Regions from separate parts of the Tannerella forsythia 92A2 genome, predicted to be linked through region 2. Evidence: riboswitches for the same ligand, from Rfam matches in the RefSeq annotation. Region 2 holds a riboswitch; each other region holds the start of a gene.

Region 1 (8,168 bases), 1.1 Mb from region 2:
ATAGCGATAATGATCATCACAAAGGCAGCAAGGGCCACGACCGGGACGATGAAAATGCCTACGATCGTTATACATAGCACAATAATATATAATGTATAGCTGATTTCGAAATTGAGAATTTCCTTGCCCGCCTCGTTTACTTTTGCACTTTTATCTTTATACAGTAACCAAATGATCAATGGCACGATGAAACTCGACAGAAACTGCGAGGCATGCATTAGCCCTACAAATGCCTGTTCGTCTATTCCCAAATCCCATGCAGGTTGTCCCGGCGAAGAAACGGGCGGAAAGAGAAGTTTTGCTTTCTCACGTTCATATTCTTCGTGTGTAATCGCTCCTTCGTCCAATAATTTCTTCAACTGTTCCAGTTTTTCGTATATATCCATTCGTATCGTTTTTCGATGTGTCTTATATTTATTTTTTGATATTCTTTGGTTTGTTTTTTTGAACGGACAAAGATAAGCATTTCCGCAGAATACGGCAGACTTCGGCGTGTTCGATTCTTCTCTTTTGTCGGAGATTTTTCGTTTTAGTCGATGGTTAAATAGAATTAACATTTTTGCTTATGGTCTGTTTGCCGGATTTTTCCTATCTTAGGAGCATCATTCAACATGGGAATTATGAAAACAAATGCTTTCATTCGATTTATTTTATGGAGCGCTTTCTTTGTCGCAGGCGGAGTTTCTTTGTTTGCCCAGGAATTCAAGAATAATTATATCACAGTAAATGGAGTGGTTAAGGATAAGCAGACGAATAAAAAACTGGTGTCGGTCAACGTGTCGATTCCACAAACGAATATCGGAACAGTCACTAATGCCGATGGTTATTTTTCGATTAAGGTGAAAGATTCGTTGCAGACGAAAAATCTGGAATTTTCACATATCGGATATGCTAACATGTTGTATCCTCTGACGAAGAAGGATGTTGAGAAGGCTGAAATTTTCCTGATACCGAATACGAACGTTTTAGCTGAAGTTACGGTGATGGGCGGCGATGCGCGCAGAATCGTGGAGGAGGCAATAGATAAGATTGCAATGAACTATCCGGTAAAAGAGAATTTACTGACCGGCTTTTATCGTGAAGTGATTCAGAAAAGAAAACGGTATATCAATATTTCGGAAGCGGTCGTTCAGATATTTAAAACTCCTTATGCGTTTGGTTTCGAGTATGATAGAGTGCAGGTCTTCAAGGGGCGGAAGCTGCTTAGCCAGAGAGCGGGCGATACGTTGGTTGTTAAATTGGAGGGGGGGCCGAATATGTCACTTTATATTGACCTGATAAAAAATAAGGAGTTGTTGCTGGACAAGGCAGAGATGGAAAATTATTCGTTTCGTTTCGGAGAGCCGGTTATGATAGACAACAGGCCTCACCATCAAGTGAACTTTCAGCCGCGTTTGTTATTGCCTTATGCCCTTTATTTCGGTTCTTTGTATATCGATAAGGAAACGATGGCAATCACCCGTGCAGAGTTTAACCTTAGCATGGACGACCGTTCCAAAGCGACTCGGGCCATGCTGCGCAAGAAGCCTTTCGGCCTGCGTTTTAAGCCGGAGCAAATGACCTTCCTCATCGCCTACAAACAGCATGACGGACGTAGCTATCTGAATTATGTGCGTAATGAAGTGCGTTTTAAATGCGACTGGAAGCGTCGCCTTTTTTCGACGTCTTATACGGTTTTTTCCGAGATGGTCGTTACCGATCGAAAAGAGGATGATTTTTCCCGAATCTCCTACAAAGAATCCTTCAAATCCGGCCATTCTTTATCAGATAAAGTGGGCAACTTCTATGATGAGGATTTCTGGAGAGGATATAATATTATCGAACCGACCGAGTCACTAGAGAATGCCGTTAACAAGTTGAAGAAACAATACAAATGACTTGATTACTGTTGTATTTGAGGAAGAAAAGCAAAAAAATCTGTTCCGATTAAGATTCTCTGTTTTTTTACGTTGTCTGCTTATCGAACAATCAAGTGGATCACGTCCAATAGCGCTTCAATCGTTTGTACTTCCGTCGTTTTTCCGTTGGGATGATGGATGACGAATCCGCGGGATGATTCGCCGTCCGTCCTGATATAGGTGTCGCTATCTATATGACGGTGTGCAAGAATACCGTTACGCTGCAAAGCTTTGCGTACCATAGCGTATCGATTTCCATGTCCTTCGATGCGAATTTGTGCACGGAATACATTGTCGATACGGAAGAAGCCTGTCTCCGTATCGTACGTAATGCCTTTGCGCGAAAAGAAACTGCTTAATTTGCCTTCGAGCGAAAGATCTTCGGGTGTACCGGTAACGATACCGTTGACTTTATCCATCAGCCATATTTTATCAGCAATCTGCAAAGCCAGCTCCAAGTCATGGGTCGACATGAAAACGGTCTTGTCAATCGTTTGCGTCAAATTATGCAGCAACTGCATGATCTCAACCTTACTTGGAAAATCGAGGAAGGCCGTCGGTTCGTCGAGGAAGATTACAGGTGTTTCCTGTGCCAGCGCTTTTGCGATCATCACCTTTTGGCGTTCTCCGTCGCTCAGCGTATGCACCATGCGTTGGGCAAGTGCTCTGATATTCACCAACTCGATAGCTTCTTGTACCGCCTCCTTGTCTTTCTTCTTCAGCGTACCCCAAAAACCGGTGTACGGACTTCGTCCGAGGCCGATCAACTCCTCGGAGGTCATGTTGCGGATGTCGCACTTCTCTGTCAGTACGACACCAATCAACGTCGCTAACCTTTTGTCGTCATATTGCGAAAGCGGACGGCCGAGGATTTCAATTTCCCCATCAATCGGTGCCTGAAAAGCGGAGAGGGTCCGGAGCAGGGTCGATTTTCCGACGCCGTTCGTGCCCAAAAGACAGGTCAGTTCGCCACTGTTGATTTGGGCCTGAATATGGGAGGCCACGAGTTTCGTGCCGTGTTTATCGGGGTATCCGATACTCAAATCCCGAATGTTGATGGTCGTCTGTTTCATTCGCTCATTTCGTTTTTACGTTTGCTGAAAAGAACATACACGACGATCGGGGCACCGATAAGCGCCGTGATGGAGTTGACCGGCAATGCACCTTCAAAGCCGGGCATGCGTGCGATCAGGTTGCACAGCAGAGCCAGTGATGAACCGGTAAGTATGGCTGCGGGCATCAATACGCGATGATCGGAGGTACGCAGTAAACCTCGGCACAGATGGGGGACAGCGAGCCCGAGAAAAATCACAGGGCCGCAATAAGCTGTTACAATGGCTGTAAGGATTCCCGAACAGGAGATGACATACAACCGTGCCCGCTTGATATTCAAACCCAGATTCTTGGCATAGCCATCGCCGAGAAGCAACAGGTTGAGGGTTTTGATCAGCAGAAATGACAGTGGCAGCAATATGATCATAATGTAGATGAAGAGCGTCATCTGGTTGCCCGACACACGTGCGAAACTGCCCAGCCCCCAGATAACGTATGCGCGGATGTCTTCTTCTACACTGAAGTATTTGAATACGCCGATAATCGCATTCGCAACGTAACCGATCATCACTCCGATAATCAGCAAAGTCACACTTCCTTTGACTTTTTGCGAGACAAATACGATCAGCGTCATTACCGAGAGTGCGCCTGCCGTAGCTGCGATGGTCAAGGCAATCTCTCCGATGTATCCTAATTTGCTCAATGCTACGCCGCCGATACTGCCCGAAAGCAGGATCACCGAAGCTACCCCGAGGCTTGCCCCTGAACTGATACCCAGCACCGAAGGACCTGCCAACGGGTTGCGAAAGACGGTTTGCATCTGCAGGCCGCTTACGGATAGTCCTGCTCCCGCTACTAATGCCGTAATTGACTGAGGTACCCGTGACTTCCAGACAATATTTTGCCATACGACGGGTTCTTCCGCCGATCCGCAAACAATGTTCCAAACCGAACGTAGGGGGATGTGCACGGAACCCAGTACGAGGTTGAGGAAGAAAAAGAATACGATCGATACCGAGATGAAGATAAGTACGAGAACCGTGTATCGCTTCATTTCAGTAATTGGTAATATACCGGTTCGTAATCGGGCAGCAGATCGGGATGGAAGACCCTGATCAGGTCGGCCAGTATGACTTCCGGTTGCGAAGGGGCGCTTTCGTAAAACGGTTGTTTGCGTAAGTTGCAGTAAATAACCCCTTTGTTACGGAAGGCGTTGAAATCGGCGTATCGGTTGTCTTCTTTACGCAAAGCGTCGTAGGAAAATGCTCCGTCAAAACTGTTCACGATGCGCCAATATTGAGCACCTTCAGCCTGACTGTAGACGGCCTCGAAATCGAGTGTAAGTCCTCCGGAATGCGTGTCGTCTTTCAGAAAGTAATCAGCCCCGGCATCGCGAAATTGCTGTGCCAGAAAACTTTTTCCGCCTACAGCATACCAATTACCTCCCCGCATCTCGCCACTGAACACCATGGGACGCTTTTCAACATGGGCTGTCAGCGCCTTCAGTTCATTGTATTTTCGTTCAATTTCGTCGAAACATTGGTTCGCTTCTTCTTCACAACCGGTAAGCAATCCGATCAATCTGATCCATTCGGCCTGTCCGAGCGGGGTCAGCTCTTTGTAGCCCAGATGAGGAATCAGGGGTACGCCAGTTTCTTTCAAGGCTTCATATCCTCCGCGTTTAAACGGTGAGATCAGAATAATTTCCGGATCCATCCCGATGATGATCTCCGTGTCGAAATTCCCTTCGATTCCTATTTTGCGTGTTTGACCTGTTTTCAGCTGCTCGTTCATCTTCGAGTCGAAGAGATGGCGTGTGCTTGTGATACCCGTCACAAGGTACTGCCTGCCGAGCTTGATGAAATTCGATAGTTGCAACGAAGTCATACAAACAACTTTGCTTATAGGAATGGGTATGGGCTCGTAATTGTCCGGAATCGGTAGTCCCTTTTCCGCTTTCGGGACGAGAGCATAGTGGTATGAGGCGCCTTCTTCCTTTTGCGGGTCTTGAATATCCACAAGCCATATTTTACCGGAAGAGGTGATACGGAAGCCTTGTGCATAACGAGTGCGCATCTGTTCCGTTCGCTCTTTATCAGTAGCATCTCCCGTACTCTTCTCTGTCTGTCGTTTGCCTGTCTGCTGACATGATGCCCATAACATCAGCATGATACAGACAATCCATTTTTTTTTCATTTCTATTATTATCCATTGTTGCTCTTTCACCCGAAAGTGGTCCGTTCTGTATGCAAAAGGCAGGTCTTCTGACTTGTTCCGTAAAGCACGCCTTCTCGGATTTTGCACCAGTGGCGGAGGTTGTGCTCCATAAATAGAACTTACAGCTACGGGGATAGTTCCCGATTCTCACGGGATTCCCTTTTCATTTCACTTCGTGCATGACGAACCGAAAAACCTTTGCAGAAGCAAAGGTAGTGCAAACAAAAGCAATGACAAAAAAAATTGTCTTCTTTTGCAAAAATGCCTACCTTTGAACCTCCATTCGTTAAAAAGAAGGAAGATGAAACAATTGATAATAAGTATGCTGTTGGCAGCATGCACAATAGTAGGTGTCGGAGCGCAGGATATGGCCGAGCTGTTTGTGAAGATGCCGGATGAATATACGATCGGGTTGGAAGATGCGTGGCGGAAGGATCTGGTGAATCTGTACCGGGCAGGAAAAGAAGCCAAGCTGCAGAACATGATGCAGGGCGCATCGCAATTGATGAAACTTACCCCCGACTATCTGAAAATACAGACGAGCGGGCGAAGCACTGTTGAACTGAGACGCCTTCCATTAGTCAACCATACCTGGATTATTTGTATGGTTACCACCGTCTCGGCTCCCGTATCCGATAGTCGTATTCATTTCTTTACGACAGACTGGAAGCCGCTTCCTGACGATGGCTTGTATAGCCCTGTCTCGGTCGATGACTTTCTTCTGCCGGATGTTGATACGACCGATGTTGCTTTTCTTGATGTGATGGCGGCACTTGATATGGATTTATTTGTTTACCGGTTAAACGAAGATGCGCAGACGTTGACTGCCGAGTATACGACCTTGTACTATCTTGACACTGCTATGCGTGATAAAGCGAAGCAATTTTTCAAAACGGAACCGAAAGTATTTACGTGGGCAAAGGGACGCTTTGAGTAGGTGATTTTTTCCAGATTCGACGTGGATGATAAGGCTTCTCCCTTTGTGTTTCACAGTGTCTTACCGCGAATATTGCACTGGTCGATAAAAAGCCGCACTGGGGCAGAAATTGCACACAATGTCTGGTATGTATCCATCATTGTCCTGTCCGAGTCATCGAATATGGAAAGGCCACTCAAAAAAAAGAACGATATACGTTCCGTTGATTATAGAATTGTATACCTTTGCCCGAAGAAAACATTTAACATGAATTTAACATGAAAAAGAAGTATTTATCAGTAGCATTAATTTCATTGATGATGGCTTGTAATTCAAATCCGAAGATGGCTACCTTGACAGACGATGTCGGTATCCGTATCGAAAACCTGGACACAACCGCCAATCCGGGGACTGATTTTTATCAATATGCTTGTGGCGGGTGGATCAAAAATCATCCCCTCACGGGCGAATACTCGCGTTTCGGTTCGTTTGACAAACTGAGTGAAGACAACCGCGAGCAACTGAAAAGTCTGATCGAAGAAATTGCAGGAAAAGAACATGAGCACGGTACGGTGGCACAAAAGATCGGCGACTTGTACAATATTGCCATGGACAGTACCAAGCTCAATGCCGACGGAACATCGCCGTTGAAACCGTGGCTTGATAAGATTGCAACCCTCAACGATAAAGCCGAACTGTCGACCTTCCTGGCTGAGATGAAACTGTCGGGCATGTCGCCGTTTTTCAGCGTGTATGTCGATGCGGATGTGATGGATAGTAAAAAGAACATCTTTTCGACTTATCAGGGCGGACTCTCGCTCGGGCAACGCGATTATTACCTTGAAGAGGATGAAAGCACAATGAAAATCCGCAACGAATTCAAAAACCACGTAGTCAAGATGTTCGAATTGTTCGGGATTCCGGGCGAACAGGCACAACGACAAATGGAAGATGTGATGCGTATTGAAACACGTCTGGCCAAATCACATTTCGACAAGGTGAAAACACGCGATCCGTATGCGAATTATCATAAAATGACGGTTGATGAACTTCAGAAACTGGTTCCGAATATTGACTGGACAAAATTCCTCGCTGCGCTGAATGTTCAGATCAAGGAACTTTCCGTATCGCAGGAAGAGCCGATGGTCGAGGTGAATAAACTGATTGCCGAAGAACCATTGAATGCGATCCGATCGTATCTTTCATGGAAAGCGATCGATCATGCTGCGTCTTACTTGAGTGACGAGATTTATGCGCAGAACTTTGAGTTTTACGGGAAAGTACTTTCGGGCAAGACCGAGATGCAACCGCGTTGGAAACGTGCACAAGCCAGTGTCAATGACTGTCTGGGCGAAGCCGTAGGACAGTTATATGTAGCGAAATATTTCCCACCCGAAGCCAAAGAGCGCATGGTGAACCTCGTGCATAACTTGCAGAATGCTTACGCCGAACGGATTCGTAATCTCGACTGGATGGGCGATTCGACGAAAGCCAAAGCAATCGATAAACTGAATGCGTTCTATGTGAAGATCGGTTACCCCGACAAATGGAAAGATTATACGTCGCTTGAGATAAAAAAAGATTCTTACTTTGCGAATATCGAACGGGCTGTGCAGTTTGCTATGCGCGAGATGCTCGATAAGGCCGCGAAGCCCGTCGATCGGGACGAATGGTATATGACACCGCAGACCGTGAATGCTTACTATAATCCCACCACGAACGAGATTTGCTTTCCTGCGGGGATTCTTCAGTATCCGTTCTTCGATATGAATGCCGATGACGCTTTCAACTACGGGGCAATAGGGGTTGTGATCGGCCATGAGATGACTCACGGCTTCGATGATCAGGGACGTCAATTCGATAAGGACGGCAACCTCAAAGACTGGTGGACGGCATCGGATGCCGAGAAGTTCCAGGAGCGTGCCAAAGTCATGTCCGACTTCTTCGATAACATCGAGGTAGCCCCCGGCGTGCATGCAAATGGTAAATTTACATTGGGCGAAACACTGGCCGATTACGGCGGTTTGCAGATTTCGTACCAGGCCTTTAAAAATGCGATAGCCGGCAAAACACTGGAGAACAAG
Region 2 (8,168 bases):
AGGCCCCAAGCGCTCAATGTATGGGCCTAACTTAATGTATTGAAAGTGGTGAACGGGAAAGTCGGACGGCAGTGCGGGTCGTCCCGAATACCATCCGACTTTGATTGTTGCTGTTTGTTTCACAAATGCGGCCAGCCGTACTACTTCGTACGGATCTGCATCCCCTCCCATAAAGCACAGGCAGGTCACTGCGTTTCCGTAGCAGCCGAGCAGCCCGGCCAATACTTCTTCCGTCAGCGGTTCACCCCGATCTTCCTGAAGCCACAGACTATGGCAACCCGGACAGCCGTTCGGGCAGTTGGAAAGATTCAGGGCGAGCGTCGTCTCATCGGGTATTTCACGAAAAACGATATCGTAGCTGACGTATTTCAACATGACATCTCATGGACAACCGCCTTCTTTTCCGTCGACGGTTTCGCCACATGGGCCTTTTCGTAATATCGCTTCGCCGCTTCTTTCTGCCGTGCAAGTGAGAAGTTGCTCACACGTTTCATATAACCGATGACACGTGTCAGATAATCCACCTGCCGGCTATGACATACCGGGCAAGCCTTAAGATAACGCTTGTCGATATGGCCGCATTCTTTGCATAGCGTGTTCGGAATGTTAAACGTGAAATAATTACATCCTTCGGCTGCGGCAACACGCAGGAGCTGGCGATATTGCGTTTGTGAGAGATGTTCGTCCAGATTGGCATGGAGTGCCGAGCCACCGGTCAGGTGCTCGATATATTTACGTCCGTGCAGACGAAATTTATCGATCAGGTTCAGCGACTCGTCTTCGACAATATAGAAATAGCTGTTATAACAGTCGCGCGGAACGATGAAGCCGTCTTCTTTGTCCCACTTAGCATGCTTGACACCTACATTCTCGGCTGGGATCATCTCGCAGTTGAACATCACTTCGTTCGTACGGTACTTCTTATTGTAACGTTCGATAAGCCCGAGTACTTCCTGCACAAAAGCCGTGTATTGCGGATTGTCGCTGATCTCGATGCCAAGGTATTCGGCCGCTTCGACGAGTCCGTTCACGCCGATGGTCAGGTATTGCCGGTTCATATTGATGTAGCCGGCATCGAAGAGAGGCAGCATACCTTTGGAGTGTAACATCTTGAGGTTCTCGTTGTAGCCAAGCTGCACCTTGTGTACCAGGTCGACGATGTCTTCGAGGTACATCATGTAAGGGATGCTTCGTTGGCGAGCATACTGGATACAACGGTTGAGGTTTATGGTCAACACGCTTTTGGAGCCGGTCGAAACGCCTCCCGCTCCGAGCGTATAGCTGAACCCGTTGTCCTGTATCTCGTTACGCAGCCGGCAGCAGCTCGAAAGCGAATCGGCATTGTCGCTGATATACGTAAAGAACGAATGTCCTTCGGCATACATCTCAGCCGTGAAATCACCGTATTCCTTGTCTTTTACATCGCCGTCTTCGGTAAGTAACGCCATCGTTTCAACCGGGAAGGTCAACACGGTCTTGGTACGTTCTTTATTGAACCATTTCATGAAGCGTTTCTGTAACCAGCTGAGCGATTCCCAATGCGGTCGACTTCCATCGGGAAAGACGAACTCACCGAAGAGGCTCTCGAAATAGTAACGGTCGTAGTAAGCCACGTTCCAGAAGACCGCCTGAAAGTTACGCGCTCCTGTCGGTTGATTGATCGAATAGACAACCTGTTCGAAGCAATCGGTGATCACTTTGTCGATGCTACGCCGTTTGAGCGACAAATCGGCATCGCGGTCGGGGTGCAGGTAATAATCTTCGCCATATTCCTTTTGGATGAAATAGTTCATATACATCAGGAACTCGGGTGTGGCACACGCTCCGGAGAGCATGCTTGAAACGATGAAAACCATATTCACGAAGCCTCCGCAGAACGATTTCAGGTTGCTTGGCGCCGTTGAATTTCCGTCGATCGATTTTGTACCGCCGATCAGCCACGGGTACATCGTGATGCTCGCGCAGTAGTTGGCAAGACTCGTTTCGTCGTTCTTGTAGATGAAATGACGGTTGAGCAACGAGAGGTATTTATCGGACAGTTCTTTGCCGTACATCTCCTTGAGGCGGTCGGTCAGCAGGCGGCGATTCAGACGGATGAAGTTCTGTTTGGGCAGTTCCCCGATCAGCGTGGCGATGTTCTTGTGCTCTACATTGGCGTTGGCGTCGAACTTGCTTCCCGTGGCGGCGTTCTTCGCATCGCAGTAGTTCATCAGGAAAGCCAACTTGTCACGCACTTCGCGGTCTTCAAGATGCTTCTGTCGATAAAGGATATACGATTTGGCTACTTTGTAGTAGCGTTCACACATAAGCGCCGTTTCGACCTGATTTTGAATCTCTTCAACCGACATGCCGTCTTTGATCTGTACATGTCCGAGGATGGATGTCAAGTCTTCATCCGACGGGAAACAGCCGACCGAGAGGAAGGCCTTGGTCACAGCATTCTTGATCTTGTCGATAGAAAAAAGTTCTTTTTTTCCATCACGTTTCGTGATAAATGTATCCATCTGTTCCTGTATTATGATAGTGTATGCAAAATCTGCTCTTCTTTGTATATTCTTCCACCCGAGAACTTACAAATTCTTATTTCGTGTATCACGGCAGGTCTTCTGACTTGTTCCGGACGTCGCGCCTTCCCGCTCCGTCGCTGACGGGAGCAGTGGCCATAGATAGCGCCGTCCACATATGGCGGAACTTACAGCTACGGGGATAGTTCCGGACTTGCACCGGATTCCCATTTTCATTCCTTGTTGCGTCGGGCAACGCGGAAACCGTTTACGTGTACAAAGGTAGGAAATTGCCAATAGCTTCTTTACGAAAAATGCCGGAAAAGTTTTCAACAAATCTGCGATCAATGTATTGATGCAGTCTTTAACGATTTTAAGATTTTCCTCGCGCCTCGCAGGCGGGCGCAAGGAAATTTTGGGAAGAGGTGTTATGCTCCGTTCAGCTTCGAGCGGATTCGTGTAGCCACTTCTGCTAACTGCTCGGATGTCGGTTCGAGCTTCTCCTTCCCGAAGTGCATGTCGGATTCCTTCTGCATAGGCACCAGATGAATGTGTGCATGCGGCACTTCCAGCCCGATGACCGTCATTCCGATGCGTTTGCAGGGGATCGCCTGTTTCTGTGCACATGCAATCTTTTTGGCAAAGGCCATCATCCGTCCCAGCCGGTCATCGTCGATATCAAAAATATAATCGATTTCTTCTTTGGGAATGACGAGTGTATGCCCTTCGACCAAAGGATGGATATCAAGAAAAGCAAAAAATTCACGGTTCTCCGCAATTTTATGACATGGGATTTCGCCGTTGACGATTTTACTGAAAATAGTAGCCATAGTCGATCTTTGATTAGATGGATATTTCCATGATTTCAAACTTCATTATGCCTGAAGGAACTTGGATTTCAGCGATATCGCCTACTCTTTTCCCCATCAGTCCCTGTGCGATCGGAGTGCTGACTGCGATTTTGTTCTCTTTCAAATTGGCTTCCGAGTCAGACACGAGCGTATAAGTCATGACCGCTTTATTTTGCAGATTCTTGATCTTCACCTTATTCATAATCTGCACAACATCCGTCTTGATCTGTGCTTCATCAATGAGTCGCGCGTTGGAGATCAGCCCTTTCAATTGTGCAATCTTCCCTTCCAGAATCCCTTGCGCTTCTTTCGCAGCATCGTATTCCGCATTCTCGGACAAGTCGCCTTTGTCGCGCGCTTCTGCGATCTGTGCCGATATCTCAGGACGTTTGACGCTTTCGAGATAATTGATTTCGGACAGAATCTTGTTGTAACCTTCTTCTGTCATATACGTAACACCCATTTGTATGTCCTCCCTCGTCGTTTAAGTCGTTTAATTTAAAAATAAAAAAAGAATCCCGGTCAAGAAAGAATGTTTCGACCGGAATCCAGTTGTTTACCACTTATTATATTCGGATGCAAAAATAGGAGATATTTTACATATATCCAAATTCCGAAATACTGCTTTATAACATCATACCCTATTTCTTTTCTTTACAGGAGGGCTTCGATGTCTTTCTCAAGAACATTCGGATCATCGACGCGTTTAACCAGAATGCCTCGCCGGTTGAGCAAAAAGACGGCCGGAAGTTGTTTGACATTATAGAGTGCAGCAGCCTGCGAGTAGACGGATTGGGGGTCGTGCACACATGTCCAGGCCATGTTGGATGCCACATTTTTCCAAAGGTGAATATCCGCATCTAAGGAAACCTGATAGATTTCCAAACCTCGGCTATGATACTTTTCATAGAGTGAACCCAGCGTCAGGTTAAGCGAGGGTGCCCATTCCGTCTCATAAGCCGTGAAATTAAGAATCGTCACTTTGTCTTTTGCCATCTCCGAGAGTTTTACGCCAATACCGCGAAGATCGGGCAGTTCAATATCCAACATGTCGATTTCCCGCTTTTCTATCTGATTTAAGTCGAGGGCCTGCTGGCTACGAATCACTTTGAGCGACTGCAATGCCAGGTTATAAAGATGTTTGGCACGCGGACTTTCGGGATAGAGATGATTATAGCTGGTCGCCACAGCGCCGAACGAGCGAGAGTCTGCCTTATCGTAAGGATCGAAAAACAGCAGACCGTCGACTTGTTGGAACAAGGCATAGTATGCCGCGGTAGACATGGGTCTGGCATAAATATATTTGCGCGCCACCTGTTTATAAGCTTCAGCCATGGCAAGGGTTCGCCGCCGATACGCCGTGTCGGAAAGGACGCCGGAGCGATATTCACTGCGTATACGACTCATTTCCTGATCAGCATCCAACTGAGCGAGCGTAATCTCTTTGATAGCCGCACTGTTTTCGGATCCTTCCACCGTATAGGAGGTGGCGAACGTTTTAGCATCGGCTGTAAAGGTGACGGTCTCGGTAGAGTCGATGGCGAAATTAATCCATTGTCTACCCAGTCTCAGTCGATAAAAATCAGGATATTTAGGCCGTTCGGTTTTGAATGTGAATTTACCGGACGAGTTGAGTTTGACGGAGTCGATCAGCCGGATATCCGACAAGCCGATATTTTCCATGTACATGGTTTGTCCGTCAGCTCCGGCGACGATTCCAGTGACCGTAAATTCAGGCGTGCTTTCTCGACAAGCTTCCAAAGCAAACATAAAACCGTATATAACAACCCAATAGCATATTTTATTCATTTTCATACAAGCGTATTTTTTATTCATTTTTTATTCAACGGATGCAAATATACGTTATTTTATAGTTGCCGAAAAAAATTATTCGCTTACTTTTGCAACTATGATGATAAAAGAGATACGATCGATTATTGAGCAGGAGGCGGATGCTGTTCGCCGTATTCCTGTAACAGAACACTATACGGAAGCGGTAGATTTGATTGTAAAGCATGTTCACGACCAAGGAGGCAAGCTGATCACAAGCGGTATGGGCAAAGCGGGACAGATTGCGATGAATATCGCAACAACGTTCAGTTCGACAGGGACGCCGGCATTCTTCTTGCATCCCAGCGAAGCACAGCATGGCGATCTGGGCATTGTCTGCCCGAACGACGTGATGCTGCTGGTCTCAAATTCGGGAAAGACACGCGAGCTGTTGGAGCTGGTACAGCTAACACGGGGACTGGTAGAAGATATACCGTTTATTGTAATCACGTCCGATCCGGAAAGCCGGTTAGCCCAAGAGGCTGCCGTATGCCTCCCGACCGGAGCGCCGAAAGAGGTGTGTGCACTGGGATTGACACCCACAACATCAACCACCGTCATGACGGTGATCGGTGATGTATTAGTTGTCGGAACCATGAAACGTATCGGATTCACGAATACCGATTATGCCAAGCGGCATCATGGGGGGTATCTGGGGTCGAAGAGCCGTCGGCAAAGCAGAATGGAACAGGAGGAGTCATGCGGCAGGTGATCGGTATCGGCGAAACGATTCTGGATATAATTTTTCAGGACAACCGGCCGCATGTTGCGGTGCCGGGCGGCTCAACATTTAATTCGATGGTCTCATTGAGTCGGATCGGGATTCCCGTCTCGTTCACGAGCGAATTAGGCGAAGACCGGGTCGGGAAAATGATTTGCGATTTTATGAAGTCGAACGGGATGACCACTGACTTCATGGATTGCTCTCCAGATATGAAGAGTCCGGTCTCTTTAGCTTTCCTGTCCGAGGACAAAGATGCCGAATATCTCTTTTATACGCAACATCCCTCCAAACGTCTGAACGGCCATCTCCCGATGATTCATCCGGATGACATTCTGATCTTCGGCTCTTACTATGCGCTGAATCCTGTTATGCGTGAGCGGGTAACGGAAATTGTCGAATACGCCAAAGCACAGCGGGCCATCATCTATTATGATCTGAACTTCCGTAAGGCACATACGCATGAAGCGATTCAACTCCGCCCGACGGTAATGGACAATTATGAATTTGCGGATATCGTCAGAGGATCGGACGAAGATTTTATGAATTTATACCGAAAATCGGACACGGACGATATTTACCGGAACGAAGTAAAATTCTACTGTAAACGACTGATTACGACACACGGAAAGGACGGCGTGAATCTATATACGGAAAAGGGAAAAATACATTATGACGTGCAACCTCTGACCCCGGTCAGTACGATCGGCGCCGGCGATAATTTCAATGCCGGCATCGTCTACGGCCTCATCAAATACGGCATCGGATATCACGATTTATCACGACTGAGCGAGATGGTATGGAGCAAGATCATTCGTTGCGGTATGGAGTTCGCGGCCGATGTGTGCGGGAGCTTTTCCAATTATGTCTCGCCCGAATTTGCGAAGGAGAGGAGGCTTGATTAAAATGTTTTTGCTGATCAAGCCTTTCTCGACATTATTTTTTCAGCTTTTCTTTCAGGTATTTCCCTGTATATGACTGTTCGCAGGCGGCAATATCGTGAGGCGTACCTGCACAGACTACTTGCCCGCCCGCTTTCCCTCCTTCGGGGCCTAAATCGATGATATAATCGGCACATTTGATGACGTCGGGGTGATGCTCGATGATCACAGCCGTGTGCCCCCGGTCGATCAGGGCGTTAAACGCTTTGAGCAACGTCTTGATATCGTGGAAATGAAGCCCCGTCGTCGGTTCGTCAAACACGAACATGGTAGGCGCCTGCTTTTCCTGACTCAGGTAATACGCGAGCTTGACACGCTGGTTCTCGCCTCCCGAAAGAGTCGAAGAGGTCTGTCCCAACTTGATATATCCGAGCCCTACCTCTTGCAGAGGTTTTAACTTCTTCACCACTTTCTTGGCCTGCGCATCTTTTTGCGCTCCGAAAAATTCAATCGCCTGACTTACCGTCATCTCAAGCACATCGTAGATATTCGCTCCGTGGTATTCGACCTCCAAAGTATCGACATTGAACCGTTTGCCGTGGCAGGCCTCGCATTCAAGCATGATATCGGCCATAAACTGCATCTCGACCGTGATCCGTCCTTCCCCCTTGCACTCTTCGCAGCGACCGCCCTCTTTATTGAAAGAGAAATGTGCCGCCTGATAGCCCATCTGACGGGCTAAAGGTTGTTCGGCAAACAGCTTGCGTATCTCGTCGTAAGCTCCGATGTAAGTCACCGGATTGGAACGTGAGCTCTTACCGATCGAATTCTGATCTACAAATTCGATGGCTTCGATCCGGCGGATATCTCCTGTGATCGACGCACATTCGACCGATGCCGGCGCATCGTCGAGTAAACGCTTCACACCTTCGTAAAGAATGTCGCGTACAAGCGAGCTCTTACCCGACCCGCTGACACCTGTAACAACAGTCATCACATGCAGCGGAAACTTTACATCTACCTGTTTCAGATTATTCTTACGCGCCCCTTTAATCTCAATATATTCATTCCACGGACGTGTATAAGGAGGCGTTTCGATCTGCTCCTCCCCCGTCAGATAACGTACAGTATGGCTGTCGGTCTGTTGCCGTAATCCGTTTACGGCACCCTGGTAGACGACCTCGCCCCCTAACCTTCCCGCCGCCGGGCCGATATCGATGATATAGTCTGCCGCACGGATGATTTCCTCGTCATGCTCTACGACGACGACCGTATTGCCTAGCGCCTGTAATTGGCGAAGCACCTTGATTAGCATATCGGTATCACGCGAGTGCAGTCCGATACTCGGCTCGTCGAGGATATAGAGCGACCCGACGAGACT
Region 3 (8,168 bases), 1.3 Mb from region 2:
GGGGTGTTTGTCGGACATGATCATGACAATGATTACGCCGTTCAGTGGCATGGCATTCTGCTGGCTTTCGGACGCTATAGCGGTGGAAATACGGTTTACAACAACCTCAAACCGAATGGAGCCCGCATCATTGAACTGACGGAAGGGGTCAAAGGTTTTCGTACGTATATCCGTCTGCGGGGTGGAACTATTATTAACGACCTGAAATATCCCGAATATTTTACGGACCAGAAGAATTAGCACAAACACTCCAATATGCCACATGTCGGGATAACCGGCTATCCAACCGCCACGTTTCGTTTTTCCGTTTGGGAAGAGCGAAACGTGGCGTTTGTTGTTTTAGCTTTCTTTCTCCATCTTTTTTTCAGGCTCGGGTCCATCCCTCGCATTTTATACCCTAAAACCCATTCGTTTGATAAGAAAGACGGCTTCTTCGTCCAATAGCGGCCTGAAAACTTGTAGAACCACCTGTCTCGTGCTTATCTTTGCATCCACAGACATAATATTTCATAATAAAGTCTTTTTAGTGGTATATAAATGGTTTATGCGAGGAATCCGAGACGTGAGTCTGGGATTTTTTCTTTTTAAGGCTTTACCATAGCCGAATGCATGCCGCCGGAATATTGGATCCGGTTTTGTCCTGCCTCGTCCGAATAAATCACATAATATTCGATATCCCGAAGTGTTTCGGCCATGCGGAGAGCTGCTTCTACGCCCATCGCCATAAACGCCGTGGCATATGCATCTGCCGTCATGCAGTCAGGCGCAATGATCGATGCACTCAGGATCGTTTGCTCCGAAGGATAGCCGGTGCGGGGATCAATCGTATGGGCGTATTTCTTGCCTCCTTTGATATAAAAATTACGGTAATTGCCTGACGTAGCCATCCCTCTCTTACCGCAAAGCGCTACCACCTGGCCGATGTCATTTTTAATCCCTGTCGTATCGTCTTCAGGCTTACTGATACCGATACGCCAGCATTCTCCTTTGGGATTCAATCCTTTGGAGGTAACTTCGCCACCGATATCGACCATATAATTTTCTACTCCCTCACGTTCAAGCAGTGCAGCAATCACGTCGCAGGCATACCCTTTGGCAAGGGCGGAGAAATTAAGCTGGATACGCGGGTCTTCCTTGATCACACGCCGGCTTTCGAGACGTATTTTTCGGTAGCCGACAAACGTTAACAAGCTATCGATAACGGGTTGCGATACACTGTCTTTTTGTTCAAATCCAAAGCCCCACAGATTGATCAACGGAGCAGCTGTTGCATCGAAAGCTCCATCGGAGTGCACAGATACTTCCATGGCCTTGTTAAAAACGGTTATGAACCGATCGTCAATCTCCACCTCTTCGTTTCGATTTACTTTGGCCAATATCGAGTGGGGATTAAAAGGGTTCAGAGAGAGATTAAAGGCCTGAAACTCCGCGTCGATTTTTTCGGTCAACAACACGGACGATTCGTATTTAATCTGATAGAGCGTATGAAAAACCGTTCCGCTCTCTTCGTAATATTGAGGTGGAGAAGAGCGGCACGATATAACCGACAGGATGGTCAAAAAAAAGAGAGCAGATCGAAAAAAAACGCATTGTTTGTTTGTTTTCTCTGAAGGAAATTTCATCATCGGATTCATTGTATTTTCTGCATTAATTTTCGCGCAAAGATACGTTACAATTTTCATTTTCTTCAACAATAAAATTTCAAGGATTCTACAAGGCCATCCGCTGTAAACTTTACAAACTATAAAATTATTGAAAATCATCTGCTTGTAAAAATTTTAACGATTTTATATTATCGGATGATTTGTTTATTTTCAAACAATTACATAGGATTTGCTAAAAAAGCATCACGCCACAAAATACAGACAAGGTTTTACGCAATCAGGATTGATTGGAATAAAGTAATGTAGATTAACAATAACAGTGCCGTTTAAAGCCGTAAAAAAAGAATTTATAGCGGAAATATCGAAATAAATGCTTAATTTTGCAGCTGTTTTGGTGATACGTCGGTCATTCTGCCGTTCGCATAAAAGGGAATCCGGTCGGAGTCCGGAACAGTGCCCGCTACTGTGGAACCCGTGAAGAGGAAAAGCAAACTTACACCACTGTCGTCATTGACGGGAAGGTCGCTTTTCGGGGTGTAGTCAGGAAACCTGCCAAGCATAAAAGACGAACATGTTCTCGGGGGCAAGAACAGCGTGATTGGAATCGAATGATTTTTTAGTTTCGACCATAGGGTGAGAAGCCTGCAAGTAGCCATGCTGCTTTGCAGGTATGTTTAGGTTATTGTTTATCAGTTTTATGATGAAGTTGATCCTGTCGTTTGCATTATGTTTATGTCTGTTCGGTACGGAAGCGGTGGCGCAGAATAAGTATGTGTTGTCCGGAGCCGTCACCGATGCGACAGGACATCCCGTATCGATGGCAACCGTTGCGATTGAACATACATCGCTGGGGGCATTTACCGACGACAAGGGACATTATACCTTGGAGTTGTCGGCCGGGAAGCATATCGTTGCCGTATCTTCGGTCGGATATAAAACCGAGAGAAAGGAACTGAACATCCGAAAAAACACGAAGCAGGATTTTATGCTCGAAGAAAACACGGTTGTTTTAAAAGCTGTCGAGGTTTACGGCAAGACGCAGTCCCAACAGGTCAGAGAGGGAGCATATGCCGCCAATGCCCTTGATATGAGGCCGCTTACCAATACGATCCACAGTCTGAATACGATCGTCAACCGCACCATGGGCGTCAAAGTGCGTGAAGAAGGTGGGGTAGGTTCCGATTTCGAACTGTCGGTCAATGGCCTTTCGGGCAATTCCGTGCGTTACTTTATCGACGGAGTGCCGATGAGCGCGAAAGGGCGCGGCATATCGCTGGCCAACTTGCCGGTCAATATCATCGACCGGGTAGAGATCTACAAGGGAGTAGTGCCTTCGCATTTGGGAGGCGATGCCTTGGGAGGCGCCATTAACGTCATCACCCGAAAGGAACGGAAGAACTACCTTGACGTGTCGTACGGCATCGGGTCGTTTCATACACATAAAGCCGATATGTTCGGGCAGTATGTGATGCCGAAGAGCGGCATCGTGATCCGTCCCGTAGCCGGAATTAATTATTCAAAGAACGATTATCTGATGAAAGGCGTCGAGCTGTGGGACGAGGCCGAGCGACGGTTCCGACCGTTCGACCGCAAGCGTTTCCATGACGATTATTTCTCGGTACTGACACAGCTTGAAGCCGGTGTTACGCATCGCCGGTGGGCTGATGAATTTTTCCTTTCGGGATCGTTCTCGTCCGTACACAAGCAGCTGCAGACCGGTTCGATTCAAAGCATCGTGTACGGTAAGGCCGAGCGCGAATCCGAAGCATGGAACATCTCGGCGCGGTATATGAAGAATGATTTTCTGCTGCCCGGCCTCAAAGCCAACCTTTCCCTGTCGCATACGTGGGACCATGCGCTGACGACCGACACGGCATTCCGCAAATACAACTGGGACGGCGCTTACATCGAATCGTCGCGCAACGAGATTACGGGGCGCGACCGTACACGCCGGCATAACAAACGGCCGCTGACGACCGTGCGCACCGGGTTCGATTACCGCATTGACGCGCGTCACGGTCTTAACCTAAACTATTTGATGAACCGCACGGGCAATGAACGATACGACGAGATCGATACCGACTTTGATCCGTCGAACGATATCTTTACGAAGCATATTCTGGGGCTTTCGTATAATCAGCGTCTCGTGAACGATCGTTGGCAGAACTCGTTATTTGTGAAGAATTATACGAATTATTTGAATGTCACCCAGCAGGATTTGCCGTGGATTACCGGCTCGCGCGAGAAGCAGGGCGCTTCGACGAAAAACTATACCGGCTACGGACTGGCTATGCGCTATGGTTTCGGCGAAGGGCTGTCGCTCAAGGCTTCGTACGAACACAGCATGCGTCTGCCGCTGGCACGCGAGTTGCTCGGCAACGGTACGACCGTCTATGCCAACCTGCAGCTGAAGCCCGAAAGCAGCGACAATTACAACCTCGGACTGTTCGGTACGCTGAACCCCGCGCCCGGTCATCAGCTGTTTTACGAAGTGAACGGCTTTTTCCGCGATGTGAAAGACTATATCCGCGCCGTGATCTCCGAGGCCGAAGGGCTGAGCCAGTACGGCAATGTGGCCAGCGTAGCCATTAAAGGCATTGAGGGCGAAATAAGATATACGTACGACGATTGGTTGCAGGTGATTGCCAACGGCAGTTATGAAGACGCCCGCAGCATGACGCGCTATTACCCCGACGGCAAGGAGATGATTACATACAAAAACCGTGTGCCGAATCGGCCGTGGCTGTTCGGTAACGTGGAGGTGAACGTGAAGAAGCGCGATTTTCTGCTGAAAAAGAGTATTCTGCGTGCAGGTTATAACTTCGAGTATGTGCATTGGTTTTTCCTGACGTGGGAAGGATACGGCAGCCTTGCGAGCAAGTCGCGTATTCCTTCGCAATATCAGCACAACGTATCGCTTTCGCTATCGTTCGATAACGACAAATACAATGTGTCTGTTACCTGTAACAACCTGTTCGATCGTTTGGCTTACGATAATTTTAAGCTGCAGAAGCCCGGCCGGTCGTTCTTTTGCAAATTCAGAATATTTATTAACTAATTATATTAACAAGGACAATGAAAACTATTCGATTTTATGTATGGATGCTGCTGGCCGCATTGGCCGGCGTAGCTTTTACGGCGTGTGAGGATGACAAACCCGATCCGAAGATCATCGATCCGCTGTTTGATTCGCATTTCGATGTTTGGGTATCGATCGGCAAGAATGCCGGTATGGGGTCTGCCGGAACTTTATTGGTGCAAAACACGAAATCGCTCGACACAAAGGAGCAGATTCATTTTGTGAATACCGGAGCCGACGTAACGGCTAAACTGTATCAGGAAGCCATTATCAAAGGAGCTTATTACTATCAGGTGCCGAAAGGGGAAAACCGTTTTGGAAAGTACCGGATTACGGGAAAGGACGTGCAAACTATTGCAGAGTTTCCGTTTCAGAAGAATACGTTGAAAGGCCGCAAATATACGCATGCGTGGATCGATGACCATACGCTGGTGTTGATGGCTGCTAACGGAAAGGCCGATAAAGTGATCTGGATCAAGGTGAATACGGACCAGATGAAGATCATTGCCGAAGGCGAACTGAAGTTGCCGAAATTGCCGGGCAAAGCCGGTAAACCGGGTAAATTCAGCACATCGGGTATTGCCGGCTTCAGAAAGAGCGACGGGAAAATCCTGTATTCGTATCTGGATAATAACGATAAGGTACGTTTTTACATGGCTTTTATTAACCCGGCCGATATGTCGGTAGAGAAGACCGTGATGGAAGACCGTGCCGAGTTTATGGCCGGAACGGCTTATGGCGAACTTTTGCAGAGCAAGAGTTTCTTTACGCCCGAAGGCGACTACTACTTGGCCTGCAACAGCGTACTGAAAGGGGCAACGAGCAACACCCAACAATATGGAGCATTGTTACGTATTAAGAAAGGTGAGACCGACTTCGACAAGAGCTACAAAGGGTATAATTATCCGAAAGGCAAAATCGTAACGGTCGATTATCTGGGTAATGAAAAAGCGTTGCTCTACATTCAGGATCCGGAACATACGAAAGCGAAAGGCTGGGGAGAAGACTATAACTGCTACTACGCCGTCCTCGACTTGAAGACCGACAAAGTGGAAGAGATCAAGCACGATGGCAAAGTGCTGCCTTACAGCAGCGGTACGTTCTCGCAGCGTTCCATTGTGCTGGGCGACAAGGCGTATATCGGGGTGAATCCCGAAAATGAGCTGCCTTGTGTTTATATCTACGATATCAAAACGGGAGAGGTAACGAAAGGCCTGACAATTGCCAAAGGCTACCTGTTCGGTCGTATCGTGGCATTGAAAGATAAATAAAAACGGTATTGAAATGAAGAAGGTAAGGGCATTTTTCTTTTCCGTTCACCGGATATTCGGGACGATCGTCTGCGTATTCTTTTTTATGTGGTTCGTGTCGGGGCTGGTACTGATTTATCACCCGTTCCCGAATGTGACCGGGCAACAGTTGCGCGAACGGATGGAGTCGTTGCCTTCTTCATTGCCTGATGTGGAGGCCGTGCTGGCGCGTCTGCCGGAGCCGGTCTCAAACATTGAGGCTGTCGGTGTGCGTCAGTTTCAGGGGCAGACGCTCTTGACCATCGAGACGGCAGACAGCGCCTATGTGCGTTGCGCCGATACGTTGCAGACGGTCATGCCCGTTACGCGCGAGACGATCGATGCCGTAGTACGGAGGTGGGTCGATGCCGATCCTGTGCGTGTCGATACGTTGCATAAACGTGACATCTGGATCATGTATTCGCGCTACCTGAGCGAGATGCCGATCTGCAAATTTTATTACGACGATGCCGAAAAGCATGAGCTGTATATCGCTTCCCGCACGGGAGAAGTGTTGCAGTTCACCACCGCCCGTCAGCGGTTCTGGGCGTATATCGGAGCTATTCCGCATAAGTTCTACCTGCCTGTGCTTCGCCAACATACCGACGCATGGGTCTGGTCGCTCACCATCGGCGGGATTATTGCGCTGATTGCCGCCCTGTCGGGGTTGTATGCCGGCATATACATTTTATATAAGCGCTACAAGTCGCGCGGTAAATTCGGCAGTCCGTATAAGAAACACTGGTATAAGTGGCATCATATCAGCGGACTGATTTTCGGCGTCTTTCTCGTTACGTTTGCCTTCAGCGGCGCGATGGCTTTGCAGCGTATTCCGCAGTGGGTCATCAAGACGCATGGCGACTATCGCGTCAGCGACACGAAGTTTCGGGGGCGTCCGCTTCCGGTCGAACGTTATGCGCTCGATTACCGCCTTCTCGCGGAGGCTTATCCCGGGCTGAAAACGGTCGAATGGTCGCATTTCCGCGATGTGCCCGTCTATGAGGTGCAAACGGCCGACCTTACGGTCAGCATCGACGCCTCGGGTACAGACGTGAAAGAGCTGAGTCTGACGGATAAGCAGATTACGCAGGCCGTACGTCATATCCATGGTGAAGAGGCGGAACTCACGGTTTCGCTTATCGACGCATACGAAGAGTATTACCTCTCGCGAAGCGGTCGGTTGCCCTTGCCTGTATATAAAGTGGAGGTCGATAATGCGGATCGCAGCGTCTATTATGTCGATCCGGCGACGGGCGAGTTTCGTTATTTGAACCGTGCCCGCAAAGCCAAAAAGTGGGTGTTCAGCGGATTGCATTATCTGAATATTCATTGGTTAGTGGAACGTCCGGTCTTGTGGACCATCGCCATCTGGACGCTGTGCCTTGGCGGAGCGTATGTGTCGTTGTCCGGTATCTGGTTGGGTGTAAAATATCTTCGGCGGAAGATGAAGAGGAGATAATGGTTAATTGTCAATGGTTAAGGGGAACCTTTGATTTTTAGCTTTTCACTTTTCGTTTTTAACTTTTAATTTTTCACTTATAAAATAAGAAAGATGATGAAAACATATTTATGGATGGGGATGCTTATGGTAATGAGTATATGCAAGGCACACGAAGGACGAAACTTCGTTCACTCGGACATGCTGAAAACGATGTCGGCAAACGACAAGGCGGCGATCGTAATGGTTTATTTCGGTACCACGCACGACGACACACGCACCCTGACGATCGACCGTTTGACGGCACAGGTGCAGGAAACGTTTCCCGATTTTAAGGTGCGTGAAGCGTATACGTCGCGCACGGTGATTCAACGTCTCGCCAAAAGAGACATTGCGAAAAAGACGCCGCTCGAAGAGCTCGACTGGTTGAAAAGACACGGTTACACGCACGTGATCGTACAGCCTACGACGCTGATCGAAGGCGTGGAGATGGAAGCCCTGCGCCGTGAGGTAGCCGGCGTATCGGGCGATTTTAAGGATATCCGCGTAGGGACGCCGTTGCTGTATACGCCCGAAGATTACCGGGCGGTAGCCGCAACGCTCGGCACTGTGCCTTCTGAAGGCCGTGCTGTCGTATGGGTCGGACATGGAACGTATATACCGGCCACGGCACAGTACGCCATGCTGGGTGATGTGATGAATGTCGAAGGCCACGAGCATCATTTCGTCGTGACGCTCGAAGGCTACCCGATGCTTTC
Region 4 (8,168 bases), 460 kb from region 2:
CTTCCTGTAATTGAGATTTGGCATTGTCTTTCAACCGGCAGACAAAGTTGACCCCCTCTTTTGTCCGGTCGGAAAACAGACAATAGAAATTGTACGCCTTGTCGAAGACCGGCATGCTGCCTTTCGACGGATTCAGGTGGGACAGAAACTTCTTGTCGTGCATTTTCGCCTCGCTGATGGTGGCGAAAACGGCCGTGTCGGCGTGTACGTCGGTCAGCATGTGGACTTTCAGCCCGCCTTTCTTCTTCCCGTCGTCCTTGGGGTTGCGCCCCACACCTTTCATGATGTCCGAAAACAAGGTCACCGTAGTGGAGTCAAAGGCGTAAAACTCCTCGAAACCCACGTCCTTTTTCCGGCTGACCGACAAAAGCGGACAGAAATAGGCTATCAAAGCAAAGTAATACAACCTGAAAAGCTCTCCTCTCGCGCAAGGCGTCACCCGCCGTACTCTTCGCCGGTGCACAATCCATGTTCAGGTAATTCAGCTTGCCTTCCAGCGCCCGCATACCGTCGCAGACTTCGCCCATAGAATCGCAGCGGGAAAATATCCCGAACAACATCACGATAAGTTGATCCCACGAAAAGAATGCCTTATAATAACGGTCGCTGCCGCATTGTCGTACCAAGATGTCAAACTGCTCACGCGGAAGTATTTTTACGATTTGTTTGAAAATCGGCTGACCAACTAATTTCTTTGTATTATCTTTGCCCATAGTTGAGAATTTGCGTTGCAATACAAATTTACAGCTTTGGGGGCAATGCTTCGGTGGAGCCCCTTATTTTTATTCTAAACTTTTGTCGGTCAGTAATGAAAAAGGTTATTTTAATTTGGCGCCAATAGCCACATAGCTATTTCCCTCTCCTCTGCTTTTTAACTTTCCATTTACATAAATTTCTAATGTTACCAATGCTGTTTTATCATTACAGTAAGCAACTAACTGTACTTCCCAGTCTTTTGTAACAAATTCACCTTCCCATTGATCTTTAATGATTAGACCACCAGACTTGTACCCATATATTCTTACAGGTACACCGGAAGTATTACAAAAGACTTTCATAGTCACTTGGTTTTCTTTCTTCTCCTTTTTTGCATATCCGTTTTCTTTCTCACAACTACATAATACCATACTGTATATCATAACTGTGAATAAAGTAAAAAGAAGTTGTGATTTTTGTGATTTCATAATTGAATATGATTTATCTTATCGTACAGAAATGCCAAATGTAACGATACCTGTATTGTATGTATAAACCTCATGAAATACCCCTTTCCAAAGAACATTTTCAATAATAGGATCATAAAAATAGATGCGAACACTTCCTAAGTGATCAGACGCCTCTTTTCTTCTAACAATTACTTTCTTCTTCTCTCTGATACTGTTTGTTTCTGTTTTTTCAGTCTCTACACCCCCATTTATATTAATTTTTCCAAGACCTAAACCTACTTTTACGTCTCCTTTAAATTTGTCCATTTGTACACGAGTGGTCTCATATTCATTTTCATATGTATTTTCTATACTTTCATCTTCTTCTAAAATTGTTACATATCGGTAAATCGATTCTTCTGCAAGGTGCCATTTGCCAAATGATATTCTATTGGGTGTCAAATTCACTCTTTTGGCAGTAAATTTATTAGGATCTATTTTATATATATGTTTAGAATGTCTAAAGAAAGTATGGTGTATATACTCATAGTCAATATGAAAGTCCCATATTTCATCTGGTCTCAACGGTATATATACGATATAAGGATGTTGATTTGTCGATGTTACTATTTCAAATCGAAATTCATATGCACCTTTTGTCCACATTTTATCTACTAATTCCGCCTCGGAAAGTTCACGTTTCATATTAACGATTTCATCTTCTTTAATATAGGGGTCTTTATTAGGAGATGGTGAATCTCGCTGATCTGATATTTTAAAGTAGGTTTTGGGATTTATTTCTAAAAAAGAAATGTATTCTGATATAGATCGATTTAGACTTCCTGATGTTTTTTGAGGTGTTATTCCATAATAAATATAGTCACGTTGAAGTGCTTTTTGATTAACACTTCCATCATTAGTATAAAAATACTCAAAAGCTTCCAACTCTTTCTCTCCAACTATATCACTTCCTACCCAAGCCGATCTTGTATCCACTGCTTCCGAATTATTCCCTCCATCAAAGTTTGGAGATTTGAAAATAATAGACTTGCGATTTGTTCCGGTATTCATACTTCTAACCCTTTTTGCTTTTGTGCTTCCGGTTGAAGCAAGCATTTCACTCTCTTCATTTACAGCTACAACTCGACTATTTTCATTTACCACAAATACATGAAAGCTTGGCACTTCCCCTTTTTGGAGGCTTAATTCTTTTTTACCATTTAAATAAAGCGATGTCTCGGAATCTCTAGATATTGCTACTGGAATTTCATTGTCTTCAGTGTTCAAATTCTCTGGTTCTACTTTAAACAGAGCAATTTTGGGAACCAAAATATTTAATAAAGATACATTGGTTTCAATTTCTCTGATTATCTTATCCGAAGAATAGGAAACAAGGATATCTCGGAAGGATTTTCCGTTGATGGTTTCTTCTTTTACAAGCTCGTATAAGACATCATAGTTTTTGTCAAATTGCTTTAGGGACTCTTTTTTCAAAAATGCGCGTACATCTTCTCTTTCATAGACAGCCTTTGAAAGCACTTCTGCAAATTGCACGAGATATTTTTCCGTCTCATCTTCATTTGCATTTCTCAACATTACTCTTTCTGCTTTTTCTCTTTCGGAGGCATTGATGCCATCCTCTAAAAGGGCATTATCAGAACAAGAATTCAATAAAAGTAGAAAAACTCCTACCATTCTTCCTACACAAAAAAAACATTTTTTCATACTGGTTTAATTATTAATTTTAAAAAATAATAATACATCTATTCGATTCAAATATGTTGCAGTCTTTTTCATTCCCTATTCCCCAAGAATAAAAAAAAGTCGCCCAGGCAGGTCTTCTGACTTTTTCAAGGTTTTGCGATCTTCCCGTTGCCATTGATGCGGCATACAGTGATCAAAAAGAATGCAGAACCATTCTACTGAAATTACAGCTGAGGGTACAGTTCCGGACTCGCACCGGATTCCCTTTTCAATCCATCATCCATGAGCGCATGATGAATCACCTGTGACGGGGGCAAAGGAAATCAGTATTTTCCGATCGAACAAGAATAAATGAAAAAAAACGACATCCGACCCTCTCTTTTAGATCGATTCCATATTGTTCTTCTGTCTGAAAGAAAGTTCAGAGTGTTGTTATACAGGGTTCGCAAGACTTGAAATCGCCTGCGCTTCATCCGATGTTTTCAGCCCTCCGGCCAATGTGCCGCTGTTTTCTACCGGGTTTGCGTTGGAGCTTTCACAGCCATCAGTTTTTCAGCGTTCGGATTTTACCGTAAGTTTAATGGCTATTCTTGACTACACCGGCTCTCATTGTGCTTGTTGATGAATTGTCACGATTGCCGGGAGATAAGCTACCCGATCCAGACTGATCCAAAGCGTTCACTCTTTCCCCGTATCGTTCTTTTGCAGCACGACGGCCAATTCATGACCCGCTGTCCCGACAACGTACCAATCGCCTTCCATTGAGTCGTCATACAGATTGAAAGGAGGCTTCAATTTATTGTAAAGCACAGTGTCTACGTCTTCAAAGCGTAGTCTTAATCGAGAAATACCGGCGGAGGTGCTAATCTTGAAGAGTGTGGTAGATGCATAATCTCCTGCAACGGTTACTTCGTTTTTATCCACTTCGATTTTAGGCATGTTTTCGCCGGGTGCGTCTTTAATAAATCACCCCAATAGGCTTTATAATTTATTATGATTTATGTTGATAAAGGAAGTTTCTGATGCCATGTTTATGTGGCTTCTTGAAGGGCTTGTTGCAGAGGTCAATGGTTGTTGCACCTGAATATTTGGGGATATGTCTGTAGGGAAGACTCAGATTGAAGAATCGTTCTTTTTAATGGCTGGACTCTTGAGCCTTTTATTACCGAGAGAAGTTCCTTTAATATTATTTAGTCCTGCATTTATTTGCGCCGTTTGCGTTCGGATATCGTCATTCGTAATTGATCTTAGCCGTCAGCATTCAGCCAACAATTCAACAAATCAACGCCCGAAAGGCTTCGCTTTTCACGATTCACTTTTCGTTTCCACTAATATAGATTCACAACCTATGTCTTTTTCGGAGTAGAAAAGAAGAAGGGAGAAGTCTGTTAAATCACAATATAATCAATAGCTTACAGAAAATATTGTGTTTGTGTGAGTATGTTGATGCTGTTACTGCAAAGGGCAGCCAAGGATACTCTCCCTGACTGCCTTTTAAGGTTGATTATGCCTTTTTTAGTTCACGATCGACATCGTATCAATCGGAATGATCAGAGTCAATACTTGTTGATCCAAAAGAGCTATGGTATCCATACCGCCTTTATAACGATAAATATTATCTTTAACCTCACGGAACCTATCGTAGAAATCCATTTTTAATCCGTAATCCGCATTATCCCATAAAGATATTTTTTTACCGTTATATAAAACATCTTTTTTATAATGGATAAGAAAAGGCCCTTGGATAGTTACATTCAGACTGTCCGCGTCCGTGGAAACATTCGACTTCCACTTCACGGTATACTTGTGTAATTCCGATTCATAAGTACCCCAATACGTATTGACTTTCAAGTTTATCATCATCTCGTCTCCATAGCCCAATGATTCGGGAACATAATCATCGATATGACTGCCATCTTTTTTTACGGAAATCAATTCAATCGTATTTTTACCTTTGCCAAGATTCAATAGATGGCCGGATTTATCGCAATACAGTACTTTTATACGAGCATTGTGGGAAACGGCCTGTACTACCCCCGAGTCAGAACAATTGCAGCAAAGCACTATAAGAATGCCTGCACTTAATATATTTCTAAATAATTTTTTCATATTCCGTTTCATCTACCTATAACCGACATTTTTACTTTGTATCTGAAAAACAATTTATCTCTTGTTTTTTTATCCTTATCCGGACGCGTATAAGGGTTGCGCGGATCGTTTTCATCCTCGAGTTCCCAAGTAAAAGTGCCTTCTCCGGTGTCAAATATTCCGTCGATATAATAACCGTCGCACTGACCGCCCCACCCGAAATTGCAATGTACCAAACGTCGGTCCAAATTGCCGTTTGTCATATTTTCTATATACCCGTCTATTACCCAGGCATGACCATCTGAATATTTATTAAAAAAAATCCAAGTGTGTGATTTAGTAGCATTGGCTCTCACATATACTAATTTTTTGGCGTCAAGCGCTTTAACGGCCTCTTCTCCATTATAATCGCTTAATCCGGATGCGGAAAGTCCTCCCCAATCATTTAACCAGTCGATTGCTTTTTCACTCTTTGCTCCCGTTCCTTTATTAGAATAGTCCGCTTTAAGTGCAACTCCCAGATAGCGCATTAATCGGGCAACCTCATACGATGATTCATGGTGTAAATCTTTATCCAATGTGCCATATCTTTTATCATTTGCAATAGATTTACTATCGGCAATGATCCGGTCCCAATTCAAAGTTGCCGTGCCATGATTCGAGTTTAAATCATTTCCTTGATTTGTATTGTATGTAATCTGCCCCACACATCTGAAATAAGAGATGATTTGAGCGGTTGCCGTTATTACACACCCCGTATGGCCACGACCATTCGAAGTCTGGATACCGTCCACATAAGGACTGCAATTATTGTACGGTGAACTTTGGTCCCATTTTACAGAAAGCAGAGGATAGACTTTTCGTCCGGGATTTCCCCCTCCCCAACCGGGAGTAGATGTGCTTATCATCTTGCCGTTATTTGTAACGGAATAGTTTTTGATATCATAAGCAGCTTTTTTAGAGAGCGTTCTACACATAGCATAAATCCGGGGTTATCAACTTTATCTATGCTGTCCATCGAAAAGTTTCCTTCATCGATAATCGCATAGATAGGATCCGTACGTTTATCTGCAGCAACAAGTGCGAAGCCTTTATTATCTTCAAAATTTACAATATACATCAGCGTGTCGATGCCTTTGGATGTATTACCTGCACGAGTATAAACCTGGTGATTATTCGAACTTATCACTTCAACATTTCTTATGCTATAATCGTGCGATATAGAAGAATTACCTCCGGACACCCGTAAATCTACCCCATTCATCATTTCCATAAATTGAGAAAGAGTTTCTTTTGCCTCATCAATGGAAACTCTATAATTAGTGTTCGCGCGTTTATCCTCTATCCTGTTGGACTCTGACAATTCTGCAATTTCATCATTGCAACTCATTACAAAAATAGCCGCGAATATTGAGGCTACAAATAATTTAACTGATTTCATTTTACCTATTATTTTATATTCCTAATTTGTTCATTTTATACCGGTTAAATTTTATTTGAAAAAATACTGTTTTATTTTATTGGCAAAGTCCATTGGTCATGCCAATTATACATGTATTATTTTTATGATTATCCGTATTTATACCTAAACTCATTTTTATAGGTTACGCAAGCTACGAGCAATCTTCCAAAGAGGGCTTCTCCCCAGTATCTTCGATTAAACTTATAACAGAATTCATCGAGATAATTTTGTAAGAATTCGGGCTTGATGTCATGGAACGTATTTATCAACTGTCTCTTGGCATTGCTGATGGCGATATGAACCCAAGGCAAGGCTTCCCCCACCTTCTCTTTGGGAATCACCTGAGAGTTGTGTCTAGGTACAAAGTCTTTCAATTCCACATAAGAGGTAGAATGATCCGTGTCGATTTGATTAGCTCCGGAAGCTAACTGCTGAACCGCTGCATTAATGGTCTCTTTTTTCAAGTCATCGATTACTTTCATTTTCAAATAGCCGACTCTTCGTGGTTTTTGACCGGTTTTCGGAAATTCAACCATTTCACTTTCTGCCATTACTAAAACTTTGCTTTTCTTTTGACTGCCACGTCCACGCTTCAAGGGTTTATCTTTTTCCTCTTGACTCATCTCTGTGGAAAAATAACCTTCATCCAATTCTATACAACCTGCAAGGACATATTCATCATCTCTTTTACCCATGGCCTCGCGAAGTTTGTGAACCATATGCCAAATAGGATGATAACGATTATGTCCCAATTGACGTTGGATTTCTTTGGCCGAAAATGTCTTTTTCGTTGACGTGAGCAGATGCATGGCTATAAACCAATAACGAAAAGGTAGTTTCGATTTATGCATTACCGTTCCACTTTTTAGCGTGGTGCGCGTTTGGCAGTGTTTGCATTCATATTGCTCCTTGTCTTTTTTCCAATAATGATCCGTGCCTCCGCATTTGGAACAAACAACTCCTACTTGGTCGCGATATGCCTTAAACTTTTGCTTGCAGCTTTCTTCGTCTGGAAAGTGAGATAAAAAATCGATCAGTGTCATTGCCTTATTTTTTTTGCAAAGATAATTATTTCTGGGCAAATATACGGATATTCATTATTATTTTTAAATAAATATCCGTGTTTGTACCTAAAAGCTCCATTAAACTATTTAATAACAATAATTTGGATGTATGGATTGGGGAGGGAATAAATTTCTGTATATCAGCAATATATAATTAATTTTAGGCATATATACGGACATTTATATATTTTTATTTCTTTAAAAAAGCTTATTTACTCCCTTTTAGAGATGGCGAAAGTATAATGCTTTAAGCAAAGCGGCAAGTATTTTTGTTGTTTTTTTACATGTTATATAACATGTTTTACAATCCGTTGTATGTCGTACCATTTTTTCTTCGTTTTATAAAGACGAAGACGCCTATCATCTTCAAATTATAAGTTTCTTGTGCCAGGATATTTTATCCCAGATTCCACATTAAGCACAAAAGAAAGTATTGTAAACAATTTAAACTGTCAGCTGGTCAACTGGAGAATACTGTGTCCATTGGTTGGCATCCGACCGACGTGCTGCTGTTTTCTACCGGGTTTGCGTCGGATCGTACGAATTTTCGGGACGATGCAACACAACGGTTGTATCTGGCCGTCAGTTGTCAGCCGTCAGCGTTCGGATTTTACCGCACGTTTGATGGCTATTCCTGACTATCCTGAAAATAATCATTAGCCATTCATAATTATGTCGGGCTTTCAGCCCTCCGCCGAGGAGATT

What was found. A riboswitch is a leader RNA that binds a small molecule or an ion and turns the genes downstream of it on or off. The one in region 2 is predicted to bind cobalamin.
Region 1: it holds a riboswitch for cobalamin, as region 2 does, so the genes downstream of both, BFO_RS00070 (ABC transporter substrate-binding protein) here and nrdD (anaerobic ribonucleoside-triphosphate reductase) in region 2, are expected to answer to the same signal.
Region 3: it holds a riboswitch for cobalamin, as region 2 does, so the genes downstream of both, BFO_RS09655 (TonB-dependent receptor) here and nrdD (anaerobic ribonucleoside-triphosphate reductase) in region 2, are expected to answer to the same signal.
Region 4: it holds a riboswitch for cobalamin, as region 2 does, so the genes downstream of both, BFO_RS06430 (hypothetical protein) here and nrdD (anaerobic ribonucleoside-triphosphate reductase) in region 2, are expected to answer to the same signal.

What each region holds. Positions count from the first base shown of each region.
Region 1 covers NC_016610.1:15,774-23,941, reverse strand. The annotation lists gene BFO_RS00090 (DUF4870 domain-containing protein) at 1-386, opposite strand, end outside; gene BFO_RS00085 (carboxypeptidase-like regulatory domain-containing protein) at 621-1,877, shown strand; gene BFO_RS00080 (ABC transporter ATP-binding protein) at 1,958-2,971, opposite strand; gene BFO_RS00075 (iron ABC transporter permease) at 2,968-4,005, opposite strand; gene BFO_RS00070 (ABC transporter substrate-binding protein) at 4,002-5,147, opposite strand; cobalamin riboswitch at 5,189-5,383, opposite strand; gene BFO_RS00065 (DUF3256 family protein) at 5,470-6,105, shown strand; gene BFO_RS00060 (M13 family metallopeptidase) at 6,363-8,168, shown strand, end outside.
Region 2 covers NC_016610.1:1,119,160-1,127,327, forward strand. The annotation lists gene nrdG (anaerobic ribonucleoside-triphosphate reductase activating protein) at 1-375, opposite strand, end outside; gene nrdD (anaerobic ribonucleoside-triphosphate reductase) at 369-2,504, opposite strand; cobalamin riboswitch at 2,580-2,785, opposite strand; gene BFO_RS04510 (HIT family protein) at 2,933-3,334, opposite strand; gene greA (transcription elongation factor GreA) at 3,348-3,818, opposite strand; gene BFO_RS04520 (TlpA disulfide reductase family protein) at 4,010-5,170, opposite strand; gene BFO_RS04525 (SIS domain-containing protein) at 5,265-5,897, shown strand; gene BFO_RS04530 (carbohydrate kinase family protein) at 5,885-6,811, shown strand; gene uvrA (excinuclease ABC subunit UvrA) at 6,843-8,168, opposite strand, start outside.
Region 3 covers NC_016610.1:2,374,415-2,382,582, reverse strand. The annotation lists gene BFO_RS09665 (metallophosphoesterase family protein) at 1-240, shown strand, start outside; gene BFO_RS09660 (FAD:protein FMN transferase) at 585-1,625, opposite strand; cobalamin riboswitch at 1,980-2,175, shown strand; gene BFO_RS09655 (TonB-dependent receptor) at 2,302-4,662, shown strand; gene BFO_RS09650 (hypothetical protein) at 4,680-5,954, shown strand; gene BFO_RS09645 (PepSY domain-containing protein) at 5,968-7,431, shown strand; gene BFO_RS09640 (sirohydrochlorin cobaltochelatase) at 7,525-8,168, shown strand, end outside.
Region 4 covers NC_016610.1:1,578,082-1,586,249, reverse strand. The annotation lists gene BFO_RS06445 (IS4 family transposase) at 1-343, opposite strand, end outside; gene BFO_RS06440 (DUF4372 domain-containing protein) at 315-713, opposite strand; gene BFO_RS06435 (hypothetical protein) at 819-1,184, opposite strand; gene BFO_RS06430 (hypothetical protein) at 1,203-2,870, opposite strand; cobalamin riboswitch at 2,960-3,170, opposite strand; gene BFO_RS06425 (hypothetical protein) at 3,528-3,788, opposite strand; gene BFO_RS06420 (hypothetical protein) at 4,365-4,958, opposite strand; gene BFO_RS14935 (C10 family peptidase) at 4,967-5,845, opposite strand; gene BFO_RS06410 (Spi family protease inhibitor) at 5,842-6,378, opposite strand; gene BFO_RS06405 (IS1595-like element ISTfo1 family transposase) at 6,507-7,442, opposite strand; gene BFO_RS15600 (hypothetical protein) at 7,940-8,101, shown strand.